2 regions of the Mesorhizobium sp. NZP2298 genome follow, and region 2 is predicted to be linked to the other one. Evidence: riboswitches for the same ligand, from Rfam matches in the RefSeq annotation. Region 2 holds a riboswitch; the other holds the start of a gene.

What was found. A riboswitch is a leader RNA that binds a small molecule or an ion and turns the genes downstream of it on or off. The one in region 2 is predicted to bind cobalamin.
Region 1: it holds a riboswitch for cobalamin, as region 2 does, so the genes downstream of both, EB231_RS01920 (aromatic ring-hydroxylating oxygenase subunit alpha) here and EB231_RS17855 (CbtB domain-containing protein) in region 2, are expected to answer to the same signal.

The regions. Positions count from the first base shown of each region.
Region 1 is NZ_CP033365.1:425,515-432,812, reverse strand. It holds gene EB231_RS01950 (nucleotidyltransferase family protein) at 1-179, opposite strand, end outside; gene EB231_RS01945 (glycosyltransferase family 2 protein) at 179-856, opposite strand; gene EB231_RS01940 (glycosyltransferase family 2 protein) at 858-1,610, opposite strand; gene EB231_RS01935 (serine kinase) at 1,607-2,656, opposite strand; gene EB231_RS01930 (PqqD family protein) at 2,690-3,121, opposite strand; gene EB231_RS01925 (hybrid-cluster NAD(P)-dependent oxidoreductase) at 3,265-4,365, opposite strand; gene EB231_RS01920 (aromatic ring-hydroxylating oxygenase subunit alpha) at 4,386-5,633, opposite strand; cobalamin riboswitch at 5,750-5,950, opposite strand; gene EB231_RS01915 (DUF680 domain-containing protein) at 6,445-6,645, shown strand; gene EB231_RS01910 (DUF680 domain-containing protein) at 6,718-6,921, shown strand; gene EB231_RS01905 (DUF680 domain-containing protein) at 6,990-7,226, shown strand.
Region 2 is NZ_CP033365.1:3,689,995-3,697,292, reverse strand. It holds gene EB231_RS17890 (creatininase family protein) at 1-598, shown strand, start outside; gene EB231_RS17885 (tyrosine phosphatase family protein) at 604-1,113, opposite strand; gene cobD (threonine-phosphate decarboxylase CobD) at 1,110-2,156, opposite strand; gene cbiB (adenosylcobinamide-phosphate synthase CbiB) at 2,155-3,129, shown strand; gene cobO (cob(I)yrinic acid a,c-diamide adenosyltransferase) at 3,126-3,755, opposite strand; gene cobU (bifunctional adenosylcobinamide kinase/adenosylcobinamide-phosphate guanylyltransferase) at 3,757-4,272, opposite strand; gene EB231_RS17860 (CbtA family protein) at 4,265-5,071, opposite strand; gene EB231_RS17855 (CbtB domain-containing protein) at 5,087-5,266, opposite strand; cobalamin riboswitch at 5,303-5,500, opposite strand; gene EB231_RS17850 (aromatic ring-hydroxylating oxygenase subunit alpha) at 5,645-6,814, shown strand; gene EB231_RS17845 (MFS transporter) at 6,818-7,298, opposite strand, start outside.

The sequences.
Region 1 (7,298 bases), 3.3 Mb from region 2:
CGGTGCTCGCGGAACGAGACGAGATCGATATCGTTCTCGTCCAGCCAGCGTGCGGCGCAGGCGGCAGCGGCGTCCTCGTCGGGAAGGAGCGCTGCCTTGAGCAATTGATCGAGTCCACCCGTCGGCCATGACCAGCCATAGTCCGGGAAGCGTCGGTCGATACGGCGAATATCAGCCATCAGCCCGAGCCGGCCTTGTTCCGCGCCCGCCGCAGCATGGCGAGCCGCGCGACCTGGAGATAGCCGCGGTCACGTGCCGGATCGCGCCCGTAGGACAGGCTGCCAGGCCGGATGCGGCGCCGCGCCAGCACCTCGTCCAGCATGTCGAGGGCAAGGCCCGCTTCGCGCACCCGGGCGATCCAGTCGATCATTTCGCCACGACCGCCCGGCGGATCGACGATTGGCCCAACCGTCTCGGCGACCTCACGGCGGATCATCATGGTGGTGCGCGACCAGCCGGGCACAGCCTCGGCCTCGGGTGCGTCGGGCCGGTCGTTGCGGAAATTCCGCCAGTGACAGAAAACCCCCGATGTCGTGGGAAATCTCTCCAGATGCGCGAGCTGCCTCTCGATCTTGTCCGGCAGCCAGAGGTCGTCCGCATCGAGCGTCGCGATGAGCGGCGTCGACAGCGCCGCGATGCCCCTGGTCGTGGCGCTGCCAGGCCCGGCATTTGCCTGGCGCAACAGCCGCATCGGCAACTCCGTTCCGCTGATCGCCGAAGCGAGATCGTCGGTCGAACCATCGTCGACGATCACCACCAGTTCAGGCCGCACCGTCTGCGCCGCGACCGAAAGCAGGGTCTCGGCAATCGTGCCGCTTGCGTTGAAGGCCGGTATGACGACGCCGTAGTTCCGCATGCTACATGAACCGCCAATTGGCGAGTTCCTTGACATCGAAGATGCCTTCGACGCCGTGCAAGGAGGGGTCGGCCTTGCGCCGTCGCATCGATTTGTGGATGGCTCGCATGAATTCCCGAAGGGATGTGTCGGCCTGCTTCGTCATGTTGCCGGGGTGACGCCTGTAATAAAGCGCCACGGTATCCGGCGTGACGAATCTGGGTCCACTTTCAAAGGTGCGCAGCAGATAGTCGGTGTCCTCCGCCTGGTGGAAGGCTTCGTCGAAGCCGCCGATCCGATCGACGAGCTTGCGCGAGAAAATGCCCGATGACAGATGAATTCCCCTCACGGTCATGAAATGGCTGCCGGGCTCGGGTTCCAGCCTGTCGTCGTCGATGCCGTCGACCAACATCATGAGGGAATAGGTGAGCTCAAGATCGGGGTCGGCCTGAAAGAACGCAATATCAGCCTTGAATCGTCCGACCGGCGAGACATCGTCCGAATCGAGGAACGACACGAGTTCCGTTTCCGGTTTGAGCAGCTTGAGGCCGGCGTTGCGGGTCCTGGTCACGCCCATGTTCTCCTGCCGAAACAGGCGGATGCAGGGGTTCTCCCCCATCATCGAGCGCACGGCCTCCGCCGAACCGTCGGTCGAGCCATCATCGATGACGATGATGTCGAGATCGGCGGCGTCGCGCTGACGCACCAGCGAGCGCAATGCCGAAACGACATAGCGTTCGCGGTTGTAGACAGGCATGATCACGCTCAACTTCATGAAGCAACCCGCGTTAGAAAATCCGCAATGGTGCCGGCGATCTCCTCGGGATGTGTTCCCAAGGACAGGCGGTAGCTTGGCAGCAGGCGGGTAAGATCGCCGAAGAAACGAAAGCCGCTTTCGCGTTCCCCCGGCATCTGCATGATGCCCGACGGCGCCAGCGCTATCATGGCGTCTCGCCGCGACACCGGCACGATCGAACTCGCCTCGCCACCGCCGATATGTGGCACCACCAGCGCAACGATGTCTAGCGCCGGGGGTACCGGCCGCGGCGCTATGTCGACAATGTGAAAAGTGTGCTTGCCCTGCCAGTTCAAGGGGTTCTCGACCCCCAGCCGCTGCTTCAGGCCCAGCCGCGCGAAACCGCGCGCATCCTGCTTCAGCGTTGAAAACAGAGGCCGCGCGGTTACGCCACCGACGAGATCGATCAGCACATAGTCATCGCCGACGCTGTCGAGCCCGTTGAGCAGACCGGCGGCGACGGTGCCGGATTTGCCGGCGCCACCCGCACCGGCAAGCAGCACGCCCTTGCCATTGGCACCGAGCGTGCCGGCATGGGTCAGCCGCATGCCGCGCGCCGCATATTCCCAATGCAGGAAGGCCCGCAGTGGCGCTGTTGGCTCCCAGGGCGGGAAGGCATCGGCCGACGCCATCAGTTGCACGCCAATGCGGCGTTGCGGATCGTAGACCTGCCAGAAATCCAGATCGTGAAAATAGTGGCCACGCAGCCCGTCCCCGGCGAGCCGTTCGGCAAAGCCGTATTCGGTGAAATGCGCGTCGCCCCACCTCGCCGGCTCAGGGATGCCGCCGATGCCAGGATGAGCGATGAAGATACGGCATGCCGACGGTGCCGTCAGGCCATCATGGGCCTCTACAAAGGCGTGGCCCAGCGCATCCGCGAGCACACCGGGACGGACATGCGCGGTCAGCTCCAGTCGAGGCAGGCGGACCGTCAGCGGGGCCGGATAATTTGCAGCGGCTTCTTCCGCGGCGGTGATGAGATACCGTGCGTAATCCGGCAAGGTTTCGAGCGTGACGCGCGGCATCCAGCGCCCTCTATCTCGGACGCAGCCGGCTCGTCAGGATGCCTGCTTGACCGCCGGCCAGCCGAGGGGTTCCTCGACCTCGTGGATGGGATCCACGATGATCAGGTCGGCGAGGTCGTCGTGAATGCTCACATTGAGCGGTTCGTTCGTGGCGGCAAGCTCGGCGGATAGCTCGTCCGGCAGCGCTTGCGCAACCTGATCTGAACGCACCAGCAACCCCATTTCGAGCAGTTGCGAGATGAAGTGTTCGAGTTCCGCCGCGCCCAGTGTCGAGCCACCGGCGGTCAGCCCGATCAGGGCTTGGGTGTTGACCCCGGACGAGAGCGCCTGCCAAACCCTGCTGCCGGAATCGGAGAAGCCGAAATACTTGCCATTCGCAAGGTTGAGCACGACTGCCTCGCCATCGAAGGATTCGAAGACGATGTCCCTGCTCGCAACCGCATAGGTGTCGCAATCATGCGTCATTGTTGCCCCCGCTTCACAATTCCCGCCCGCCAGCGGGATCGCTTCCACTGACAACGCCTGTAAACGCTCGGTTCTTTCTTGGCAAGGCAACCGGCGCCGGCAGGGTGCCGGCACTTTTGGCGATCAGTTGGAGCGCAAGCCGATCACGCTTCGATTTCGAGAGCCGATAGCGGCTTCGAGCAGCAGGCGAGGATGAAGCCGTCGTCGATCTCGTGATCGAGGATGCCGCCATTGTGGCTCATCTCGACGGCACCGGAGACTTTCTTCACCTTGCAGGTTCCGCACAGGCCGAATTCGCAGGCCGCGGGTATCCGCACGCCAGAGGCACGCGCCGTCTGCAGCACGGTCTGGCCGGCGACGCATTCGGCGTCGACGTCCGAAAGCGCGAAGCGGATCTGCGTTGCGGCCTCGGCGGGAACGGCCACGCCATCCTGCGCCGGCGTTGCGAACGGCGCCGGGATCTCCTCCACCGCGGGTGCGGCAAAGCTCTCCTGGTGGTATTTCGTCATGTCGAAGCCGGCGGCTTCCAGCATGCCGCGCACGGCGCGCATGAAAGGGTCCGGACCACAGCAGAAGATTTCGCGTTCACGGAAATCGGGCGCCAGCAATGGCAGCCGGATGGCGTCGATACGGCCCATATGGCCATACCAGCCCTCGCGGCTTGACCGCTCCTCGATCATGAAGCCCAGCGACAGGCCTGGCATATGACCGCCGAGCAGCTCAAGCTCCTTGCGGAAAATGATCTCTTCGGCGCGACGCGCGCAATTGACGAAGCCGACATCGGTCCATGGCGCGCAGTCGTTCAGCCAGCGCAGCATCGACATCATCGGCGTCACGCCGGACCCGGCCGAGATGAACAGGTATTTGGCCGCCGGATGGCTGTGCAGCGAAAAGTCGCCGCTCGGCCCATAGGCCTTGACGTGCGAACCGGGTGTCAGGTGATCGAACATCCATCGCGTGCCGATGCTGCCGGCCTGCGCCTTCACCGTGACCGCGATAGAGAAGGGCCGCGACGGAGAGGAGGACAGCGTATAGGTGCGCATCAGCGGCCCGTCCGGTACAGGTAGCTCCAGCGTCACGAACTGGCCCGGCTTGTAGCGGAACCAGGTCTGGTTGTCGGATCGGAACGTGAAGGTCTTGACGTCAGGCGCCTCGTCGCTGACGCCGATCACTTCCAGCACCTGCAGCCTGTCGTTCCAGGGCGCCATCTGATCGAGATGGCGATAGAGGCCAAGGTCGGTCATCGCATTCATCCCTCAACCTCTCAGGCGACGCTGCGCAGCGCCGGCCGGCCGCCTTCGGCGAGGCGCGGGCCGATGAAGCGGGCGTACCAGTCGACGAACTGGATCACGCCGCCCTCATGCAGCTCCGAATAGGGGCCGGGCTCATAGGCCGGCGACAGGATGCCGAGGGCGTTTTCCTCGACGATGCGGCGGTCCTGATCGTTGGTCTCGGTCCACACATGGGTGAGCTCGGCAAGATCGTAGTCGACGCCCTCGACCGCATCCTTGTGCACCAGCCACTTGGTCGTCACGGCGGTTTCGGTGGCGCTGATCGGCAGCACGCGGAAGGTGACGGCATGGTCGATGAGGATATGGTTCCAGGTCGTCGGGTAGTGATAGTGCATCAATGTGCCGATACGGTCGGCCGAGACGCTGTCGGAGAGGTTCTTCCTCACCGCCCGCTTGCCGTTCATCGTGTAGCTGACCGCATCGCGCAGCAGCGGCGCCCGCGTGGCTCGGTATTGCCCCGCCGGGTCGATGCGGAACTTGCTCGGCAGGCCGACCGCTTCGCATTTGGCCCAGTGCGCCAGCATCTCCGGATCGCTGTCGGCGCCTTGCACGCCGGTCACGGTCGGTGCTTCCGGGAAGGTTTTGCACAGCTCCGGATGATTGCCCGCGCAGTGATAGCACTCTCGGTTGTTTTCCCAGACGAGCTTCCAATTGCCCTTTTCGACGATGGTGCTCTCGAAGGCGATCTTTGCCTCGCTGAGCCGGTGCGGCTTGAGATAGGGTTCGATCATCGCCCGCATCGGCGCGAAGTCGGCTGGCTCCTTCGCCAGGCAGATGAAGATGTAGCCGGCAACGCTTTCGCAGGCGACCGGCTTCAGCCCGAACTGGCTCTTGTCGAAACCGTCGGCCATCTGGCGGGCAAACAGCAGGCGACCGTCGAGCTCATAGGTCCACTGGTGATAGGGACAGACAAGTTTGGCGGCCGTGCCCTTGTCCGTGTTGCAGACCCGGCTTCCGCGATGGCGGCAGGAATTGTGGAAGGCGTTGATCTTGCCCTGCTGATCGCGCACCAGCACGACCGGGTAGTCGCCGACCTGTACGGTGATGAAGCTGCCGGGCTTGGGCAATTCGCAATCATGGCCGATGAAAAGCCAGTCGCGGTACCAGATCAGCTCCATGTCGAGCTTGAAATAGTCCGGGTCGGTGTAGAAGGGCTGCTCGAGCGAGAAACCCTCTCTGCGGCTGTCCAGGAGCCTCAGCATATCGTTGCGCACATCCATGTCCTGTCCTCGTGTTTAAGGACTGACTATGGTGGTGATGGAGGAAGGATCGGATGCAGTCCCGGCGAAGCGCCGGTCATGCACTATCCACCTCTTGACCGCCCACCGCGATCAGTCGAGTTCAAAAATCTCGGGCTGGTTTCCGGGCTCTGGAGTGTCCTTTCGGACGGTCGCTACACCTTCCCAGGCTTTCGCCCAGTGGTCTCCCGTTGCGACTTGAACTCCACCACCGTTGCGGGGGCAGCGCCGGACTTTGACCGGCTTCCCAATTCTCCGCCCCGTCGTCACGAAGCGGCACCCGAGATGGCCATGATCTAATCACGACAGCGCATGCCACATCGGCATGAAAGCGACATCGCATCCATGTGCCGCGACACGCTTGCGCAGCGAGCGGGCCGGGAACAACGGCCACGAAACGCGTCTCGGTGACGACGGTGCCGGCTATCGAAATCGCCCCGGAATCGAAGCAAGAAAGGTTAACGGTTTCGAAAAGTGACTATTAGCAGATTCTAAAATCGAACCGAACGGTTCGTTTCTGTTGACGGTGCGTACAGCAGGGTGTGAACGCTGAGCCTCCGATACCTCAGGTGATCGCGTTGCCGATTTTATCTAATCGATTGATATCAAAAAGAAAAATGTTTGATCCGGAAGGCTTTGGTACAATTTCAAGTGGTGGACTCTTGGTCCACACGGAACAACTTCGTGATTGGAAACGGCCGCCTGGCTTTCCCACATCGGGGCTGTCCGAACGACGCGATTTTAATCCCAAGACACGCCGCTAGACGGACGGAAAAATACTGGAGTACCAAAAATGAAAAAGATTGTTCTCACTGCCGCCGCCCTTCTGGCCATTTCCGGCAGCGCCTTCGCTGGTAGCGATCACTATGGTTCGAATGCACCTGCAGCCACTGCTGCCGTCGACGGTTCGTATACCGCTTCGACCAAGAAGTCGGAGCCGGCTGCTCAGGCGCCTGTCACGGGTGCCGATCGCAACCTCTTCGGCAACAACTAACAGTCGATTTCCAGCAGGCGGTGGGCTCGGCTCGCCGCCTTGGCGGAACTCGAAGAATTCAGGAGACTTGAAATGAAGAAGATCATCCTTGCTGCCGCCGCCGTCCTGGCTATCTCCGGCAGCGCCTTCGCCGGCAGCGACAACTATGGCTCCAATGGCGCCAACCAGCCCGCTGTTACTTCGACCGACAGCTCTTACACCGCTTCGATCAAGAAGTCGGAACCGGCTGCCCAGACACCCGTCCAGGGTGCCGACCGCAATCTCTTCGGCCACTAACAGCCGATTCTCCGGGGTGGCGGGCCCGCCTGCCGCCCCGTTGAAACTTGAAATTCAGGAGACTTGAAATGAACAAGATCATCATTGCTGCCGCCGCCGTTCTGGCTCTCTCCGGCAGCGCTTTCGCCGGCAGCGACAACTACGGCTCCAATGGCGCCAACCAGCCTGCCGCGACTTCGGTCGACAACTCACGTACGGCTTCGATCCGCAACGGCGATTCGCCCGTCTATAAGCTGCTCAATTCGTCGGGCGACGCGCAGAAGTCGGCACCCCAGGGCGCTGACCGGAATCTCTTCGGCCACTAACAGCCAAAGTCGATCCTAAAAAAGAGTGGCGGGCCTTGCCCGCCGCTCTTTTTTTGCTGTCCAGACAGGCCT
Region 2 (7,298 bases):
CATCCTGCCGGTCCAGGCGGTCGGCAAGTCGAATGAGCATCTGCACGCGCCGGGCACGCTCACCCTGCCCGCAACGACTCTGGTCGAGGCCTGGACCGAACTTGGCGTGTCGATCGCACGCGCCGGCGTGCGCAAGCTCATCTTCGTCAATTCGCATGGCGGCAACGAAGAGATCATGGGCATCATCACGCGCGAATTGCGGGTGCGCGAAAGGATGCTGGCGGTGAAGACGAGCTGGCAGCGTTTTGGCCGGCCGGCCGGCATGTATACCGAACTCGAGGATCGTCACGGAATCCATGGCGGCGATGTCGAGACCTCGCTGATGCTGCATTTCCGGCCGGATCTCGTCGACATGGCCAAGGCCGAGAATTTCGTTTCCAACGTCGCCGGGGCCGAGAAGGAATTCTCGCTGCTGCGCCATACCGGCACCCACGCCTTTGCCTGGATCGCCGGCGATCTCAACCCGAACGGGGTGGTCGGCGATGCAAGCATCGCGACATCGGAAAAAGGCCGGCTGACAGCGGAACATCAAGCCGACGGGTTCATCAGCCTGCTCAGGGATGTGCGCAAGGCAAAGCTAGCCGATTGGCTGAAATAATCGGCTTAGATATCGATCTTCAGCTCGAACGGCGTGCCCTCAAACGCGTCGGCGCCGCGCCCGATCGAATGGATCGCCTCGATCATTCGGCCATCGCGCTCCAGCAGCGCGTCGGCCACCGCAATCAAGCGCGGATTGGGTGTCGCCGATGGCGACAGTGTCCGCAGCGTCCGAGCCAGTTCGACCTCGTCGCGCTTCGGCGCGAGCGCGGCGGCGATGATGTAGGCCGAAGCCGTCGAGCGGCTGATGCCGGCATAGCAATGCACGACCATGGGCTTCGCCCGGTCCCAGCGGCGCGCGAAATCGAGCAGGTTGCGCACATGCTCCTCGCCCGGCATGGTCATGCCGTCCTGAGCCACCGCGATATCGTGCATGACCAGGTGCAGATGATTTTCTCTCGATATCGATGCCGGACGCGTCACATCCGTTCCGACGGAGAGCAGCGACAGCATGCGGTCGGCACCGGCCCTGGCCACCGTCTCCTCGATCTTCGACAACGAACAGACATGGATCATGGTGTTGAACCCTTTGATCGATCCTCGTGCCGCGTCGCCCAACCGGCAAGGGCCGATTCGAGCCGCAGCCATTCCTCCTGACTCCCCGGCAGGCCGGCGCGCAGGACATGCGGCCGGCTGGAGAAATGCCGAAGCAGGACGCCACGCTCGCCAAGCGCTGAAAACAGGCCAGCGGCATCCGGCAGGCTGAGATAGCGGAACAACGTGGTGCCGCCCACGACAGGCACGCCGAAACGATCGAACAATGTGTCCAGCCGCGCCGCCGCGTCCGCCAGGGAGCCCCGCATCGTTTCCTGCCAACCGATATCGGCAAGCGCGCGGATGCCGTATTCCAGCGCCGGGCCGGCAACAGCCCATGGCCCGAATTGCGATTCCAGAGATTCCACCGTCGCTGCATCCGAAAGCGCGAAGCCGAGCCGCAGGCCGGCCAGGCCGAAGAACTTGCCGAACGAGCGCAGCACGACGATGCCGCCTTGATCGACGTCACCGGCGAGGCTGTGCTGGCGCGGGCCGACATCCATGAACGCTTCGTCGACGACCAGCAGCCCGCCTTTTGCACGCAGCCCGGCGGCCAGCGCCAGCAGCCGGTCGCGCTCGATCACGCGACCGTCGGGATTGTTGGGATTGACGATGACGGCAAGGTCAGCCTGCGCCAGCGCCGCGAAATCGCTGACTTCGCTCACCTCGTGACCGGCGATCGCGGCGGCACGCGCATGTTCGGCATAGGTCGGCCCCAGCACCAACGCCTTGCCAGGCCTGACCCGCGACGCCACGCGCGGCAACAGGATCTGCGTGCCGGGCGCCGCGACGACGTTGGCTGGCGACGGCGCGCCGTAGGTTCTGGCCGCTATCTCTGTCAGCTCACGCGCTCGCCCGGCTTCCGGCAATCGCCACAGCGAGGTGGCGGGCAGGTCGAAAAGCGGGTAGGAGTGCGGATTGATACCGGTAGAGAGGTCGACGAAAGGCAATACGGCGTTGGGGAAAAGCACCCTCGCCCGGCCGAGACTTCCACCATGGTCCACCGCTCCTTCAAGAAGCTTCATGTCAGTCCTGATCGCTTTCCTGTCATTGGCCGTCGAATTCGCCCTCGGTTACCCGGATTGGCTCTTTCGCGCCATCGGCCATCCGGTGACGTGGTTCGGCAGGCTGATATCCTTTCTCGATCGCAGGCTCAACCGCGCCACTGATCCCGACGCACTACGTCGCCAACGCGGTGTCCAGGCACTTCTGGTCATCGTGCTGGTGCCGGCGGCGATCGGCCTTTGCGTACAGCTTGTCCTGCTCTGGTTCGTTCCCCTGGGACTGATCGTTGCCGCCCTTCTGGCGACATCGCTTCTGTCGCAGAAGAGCCTTTACGAACATGTCGAATCCGTCGCCGACGCGCTCGATACAGGCGGGCTGGCCATGGGCCGTGTCGCCGTCTCGCGAATCGTTGGCCGTGATCCCGAAGCGCTCGACCGCGCCGCCGTCTGCCGTGCGGCGATCGAAAGCCTGGCGGAGAATTTTTCCGACGGGATCGTCGCTCCCGCCTTCTGGACCGGTGTCGGCGGGCTGGCCGGCGGCGCCGCCTACAAGGCCGCCAACACCGCCGATTCGATGATCGGCCACCGCACCCCGCGCCACGAGGCCTTCGGCTGGGCGGCGGCGCGCTTCGACGACTGGATCAACCTGCCGGCCTCTCGGCTGACGGCGCTGCTGATCGTGCTGGCGGCTTTCCTGGTCAGGGACGCCGATCCCCGCAGCGCCTGGCACGCGGTGTGGCGCGACGCGAAAAAACATCGCTCGCCCAACGCCGGCTGGCCGGAAGCGGCCATGGCCGGCGCGCTCGGTCTGGCACTGGCCGGGCCGCGCAGCTATGGCGGCGTGCTGGTCGATGATGTCTTCATGGGTGAAGGCGGCCGCCGCGACGTCGACAGCGGCGACATCAGGCGGGCGCTGAAACTCTACCGCGTCGCTGACTATCTGCTGATCGCGCTGTTCGGCTTGGTCTCGGTTGTCGCGGTTCTGGCGTTCTAGAACTCGATCCCCTGCTGGGCTTTCACGCCTGCCGAAAAGTGGTGCTTGGTCACGGCCATTTCGGTGACCAGGTCGGCCGCTTCGACCAGTGCCGGCTTGGCGTTGCGGCCAGTGACGACGACATGCAGTCCCTCGCGACGCGCTTTCAGCGCTGCGACCACCTTGTCGAGATCGAGATAGTCGTAGCGCAATGCGATATTGAGCTCGTCGAGCACGACAAGGCTGATGGACGGATCGGCCATCAACTCCAGCGCCTTGGCCCAGGCGGCTTCGGCAGCGGCGATATCGCGTTTCAGATCCTGCGTCTCCCAGGTGAAGCCCTCGCCCATCGCGTGCCAGACGACGCGGTCGCCGAAGGTTGCGAAAGCATCCTTCTCGCCCGTGTGCCACTTGCCCTTGATGAACTGGACGACGCCGACGCGCTTCCCATAGCCGAGCATGCGGAGCGCCAAACCGAACGCTGCTGTCGTCTTGCCCTTGCCCGGGCCGGTGTTGACGATCAGCAGGCCCTTCTCGATCGTCTTGGCCGCCACCTCGGCGTCCTGCACCGCCTTGCGCTTGGCCATCTTGGCGCGGTGGCGCTCTTCGTCCCGGTCTTCGGTGGTCTTGCCGTCGATATCGGTCATCTCATTTCACCTTGAGTGGCAGCCCCGCCACCATCAGCAGCACCGTATCGGCGATCGCCGCGATCTGCTGGTTGAGTCGACCGGCCTCATCACGAAAGCGGCGCGACAGCGCATTGTCCGGCACGATGCCTTGCCCGACTTCGTTGGATACCACGAACCACGGCCCGCGAGGTCGCGACAACACATCCGCCAGCCGCCGGCACTCAAACCCAAGGTCATGGTCTGCCAGCAAGTGATTGGTCAGCCACAGCGTCAGGCAGTCGACCAGCACCGGGTGGCTATCGGGCAAGGCCTCGAGCGCGCCGGCGAGGTCGAGCGGCGCATCGATAGTCGTCCAGCCCGCGCCGCGCCGCGCCCGATGCAGCGCTATGCGCTCGCGCATCTCGTCGTCATAGGCTTGCGCGGTGGCGATATAGGCCCATGGCGAGGGCAACGCCGTCGCCAGGGTTTCGGCGTGCGCGCTCTTTCCCGAGCGCGCACCACCAATGATGAAGCTCAGCTTGCCGCGATCAGGCAAAGCTGTCGCGCAGGCTGGTCGCGGTGCCGGTGAAGCGTCCGCGCACCACGCCGACGACGGCGCCAAGCATCAGCCAGAACACCAGATTGGTCAGCGTCACCGCCACCACGAACTGGTGGTGCAGGCCTTCCGGGATCGGTGTCTCGAAGCTATCGGGCTGCGGCGCGCCGACGATGTGCGGCGCCACGATCAGCAGCACGGCAAGGATGGCAAGCGGCAACGACTTGCGGAACGCGATCAGGCCAAGCCCGATGGCGGTCGCGACCACCGTTGCCACCCACCAGATCTGGCGCTGCGTGAGGTCGGCCGCCGGCATGGCCGGCAGTTCCGGCGGCAGGCCGAGGCCGGGCGCCAGCGTGAAAACGGCAAAGCCGGCCAGGCCCCAGAACACGCCCTGGCGCCAATTGCCGATGCCTCCGGCGAATTCCGAAACAGCGACCAGGATCAGCGCGAAGCCGATGCCGGTAACGACGTTGGACACCACGTTGAAGGCAAAACGTTCGAAGCCGTCGGCAGGCGCCCAGCCCTCGTCCTCGGCCGGAACAGCCGCTGCGGCCGGAGCCGGGGTGGCAGCGCTCATGGCATTCGATGCTGGCGCGGCGGAACTCATTGCGTTGCCGCTGGCGGCATCAGCCGGCGCCGTGGCATGGTCATGGCTATGGCCGCCTTCGGCCTGTTCGTAGACTTCCGCCTTGAGGATCAGCGGCACGGTGGCATAGGCCTGCATGCAGGCGAGAACGACGCCGGCCACGAGCCCTGCGATCGCCGCGATGAACACGACGTTGCGAAACAGATTCATGATGTCAGATCCTCGTCAGTGGCAGGGAAACGCCATCGAATGCCGGTTGTCATGACCGGCATTGTGGACCGCATCGATATGCGAGAAGCCGACGAAGCCGATGATGAAGGTGCCGAGCAGCGCGGCGAGCGCCAGCTGCATGAAGCGCGACTGCGAGGAAACGGAGGCGCCGAGAGAGACGGAAGCGGTAGTCATGTCTTGTCCTTTCACCCTCCACCCGAGGGCATCGAAGTCAGTTTCCTGTCGCCGGCAGGTCTCCTGGCTCACGGATCAGCGCCCTTCCCCACCTTCCCGAAGACAAATCTTCAGTGGCATATGGAGAGGACTACCGCATACAGTTGCGGGGGCAGCAACGGCATTGGGCAACAAGTCAGCCCGCACCGCATTCCCTCTTGGCTCCAAAATGGAACCGACGACATCGGCGACTATAGGCAGAATCATCGCCTCCGGCAAACCAAATTCCGCCGGTAACCAGCGCGATTACGCCATGCCGCCCACATCCGCCGTCATCGGCACCACAATTGACAATTATGCTGGCCGGGTGTCGGCTGGCCTCTTCACAGGAAGCCAGCCATGCAGCCAATTGCCAGCGAGCGCCATCCCTATAACGGCCTGACCCAAACCGAACCCACCCTGCCCTCATCGGCCTATTGGGATGCAGCGGCCTATCAACTGGACCTCGATGCCATCTGGTACAAGAACTGGCTGCTGGTCTGCCGCGAGGCCGATCTGGCCCAACCGCTGGCCTTTCGCCGATTCCGCATCGGCACGCAGGACATCATCGTGCTGCGCGACGACACCGGCGCGTTACGGGCCTTCCACAACACGTGCCGGCATCGCGGCTCCCAACTTTGCCAGGAGAGCGAGGGCCGGCTGAAGGCGCGGCTGATCACCTGCCCCTATCATGCCTGGTCTTATTCGCTGCGCGGCGACCTCGTGCGCGTGCCGTCGAAATCATTGCCGGACGGCTTCGACAAGGCCGACCATCCGCTCCATCGCGTCGCACTTTCGGTATGGCGCGGCTTCGTGTTCATCAATTTGCAGGAGGACGCGGCGGGCTCCGCGCAGGCATCCTTCGACCCGGCCTCCGGCAATCTCGGCAACTGGCCTCTGGAAACGCTGGTGGCAGGCCATGTGCTGCGCAAGGTGATGCACTGCAACTGGAAGATCTTTTGGGAGAACTTCAACGAGTGCCTGCATTGTCCGGGCGTCCACAAGGACCTGTCGCGGCTGGTGCCGATCTATGGCCGCGGCCTGATGAGCCGGCATGACGACCCCGAATGGACCCGCCACGCCGACAATGACGCGCCGGAGTTTTCCGGTGGTCTGCGGGCGGGCGCCGAAACCTGGTCGAGCGACGGCAAGACCCATGGGCCGGTCTTCTCGGGATTGACACCAGCCGAACGCGCCGCCGGCCAGACCTACGCCACCAGCCTGCCCTCGATGTTCATCGTCGGCCATGTCGACTATGTCAGGACCGTTCGGCTGGTGCCGCTCGGGCCGGAACAGACGGAACTTGTCTCCGAATGGCTGTTCGCGCCCGAAGCGCTGGCCGCGACCGACATCGACAACATCATCGCCTTCGGCACACAGGTGCTGGAGGAGGATGCGGCGATCTGCGAGGTCAACCAGAGAGGCCTGCGCTCGATGCGGCACGCCGCCGGCGTGCTGATGCCCGAGGAATATGAACTGCACCGCTTCCACAACTGGGTGCGCGAACACCACGCAACGCTTTCGCCGTGATCCTCACAGTGACTTCGGCAGATAGCGCCAGGTCACGAAGCCGCACGCCGCCGCCAGCAGGCCGAGCGTGACGAACACCGAACCCAGCCCGAAGAAAGCCAGCACCACTGAATAGACCAGAGGCGGCGTCAGTTCGGAAAAATCGAGATAGGTGCGGTAGACCGCAGCCATCTGCGGCCGTTCATAAGATCGTACCGAACGCATGAAGGCGGTCGAACCCAAGGCGTCGAGCGCGATGGTGAAGAAGGCGCCGCACAACAGGAAGGCGCCGGTGAGCAGCGGCACGCTCTCGCCCACCGCGCCTGCCGCCATAAGCGTTGCCGACATGGCGAAATAGGCAAAGGTCATGGTCATGCGACCGCCAAAGCGTTTTCCGGCCTTGCCCCAGAAGATGGCCATGAACAGCAGCGCATTGCCGGCGGAGACCAAGAGGCCGCCGGCCAGCTCGCCCTGGCCGGTGATCACCATGAACAGCGGCCCATAG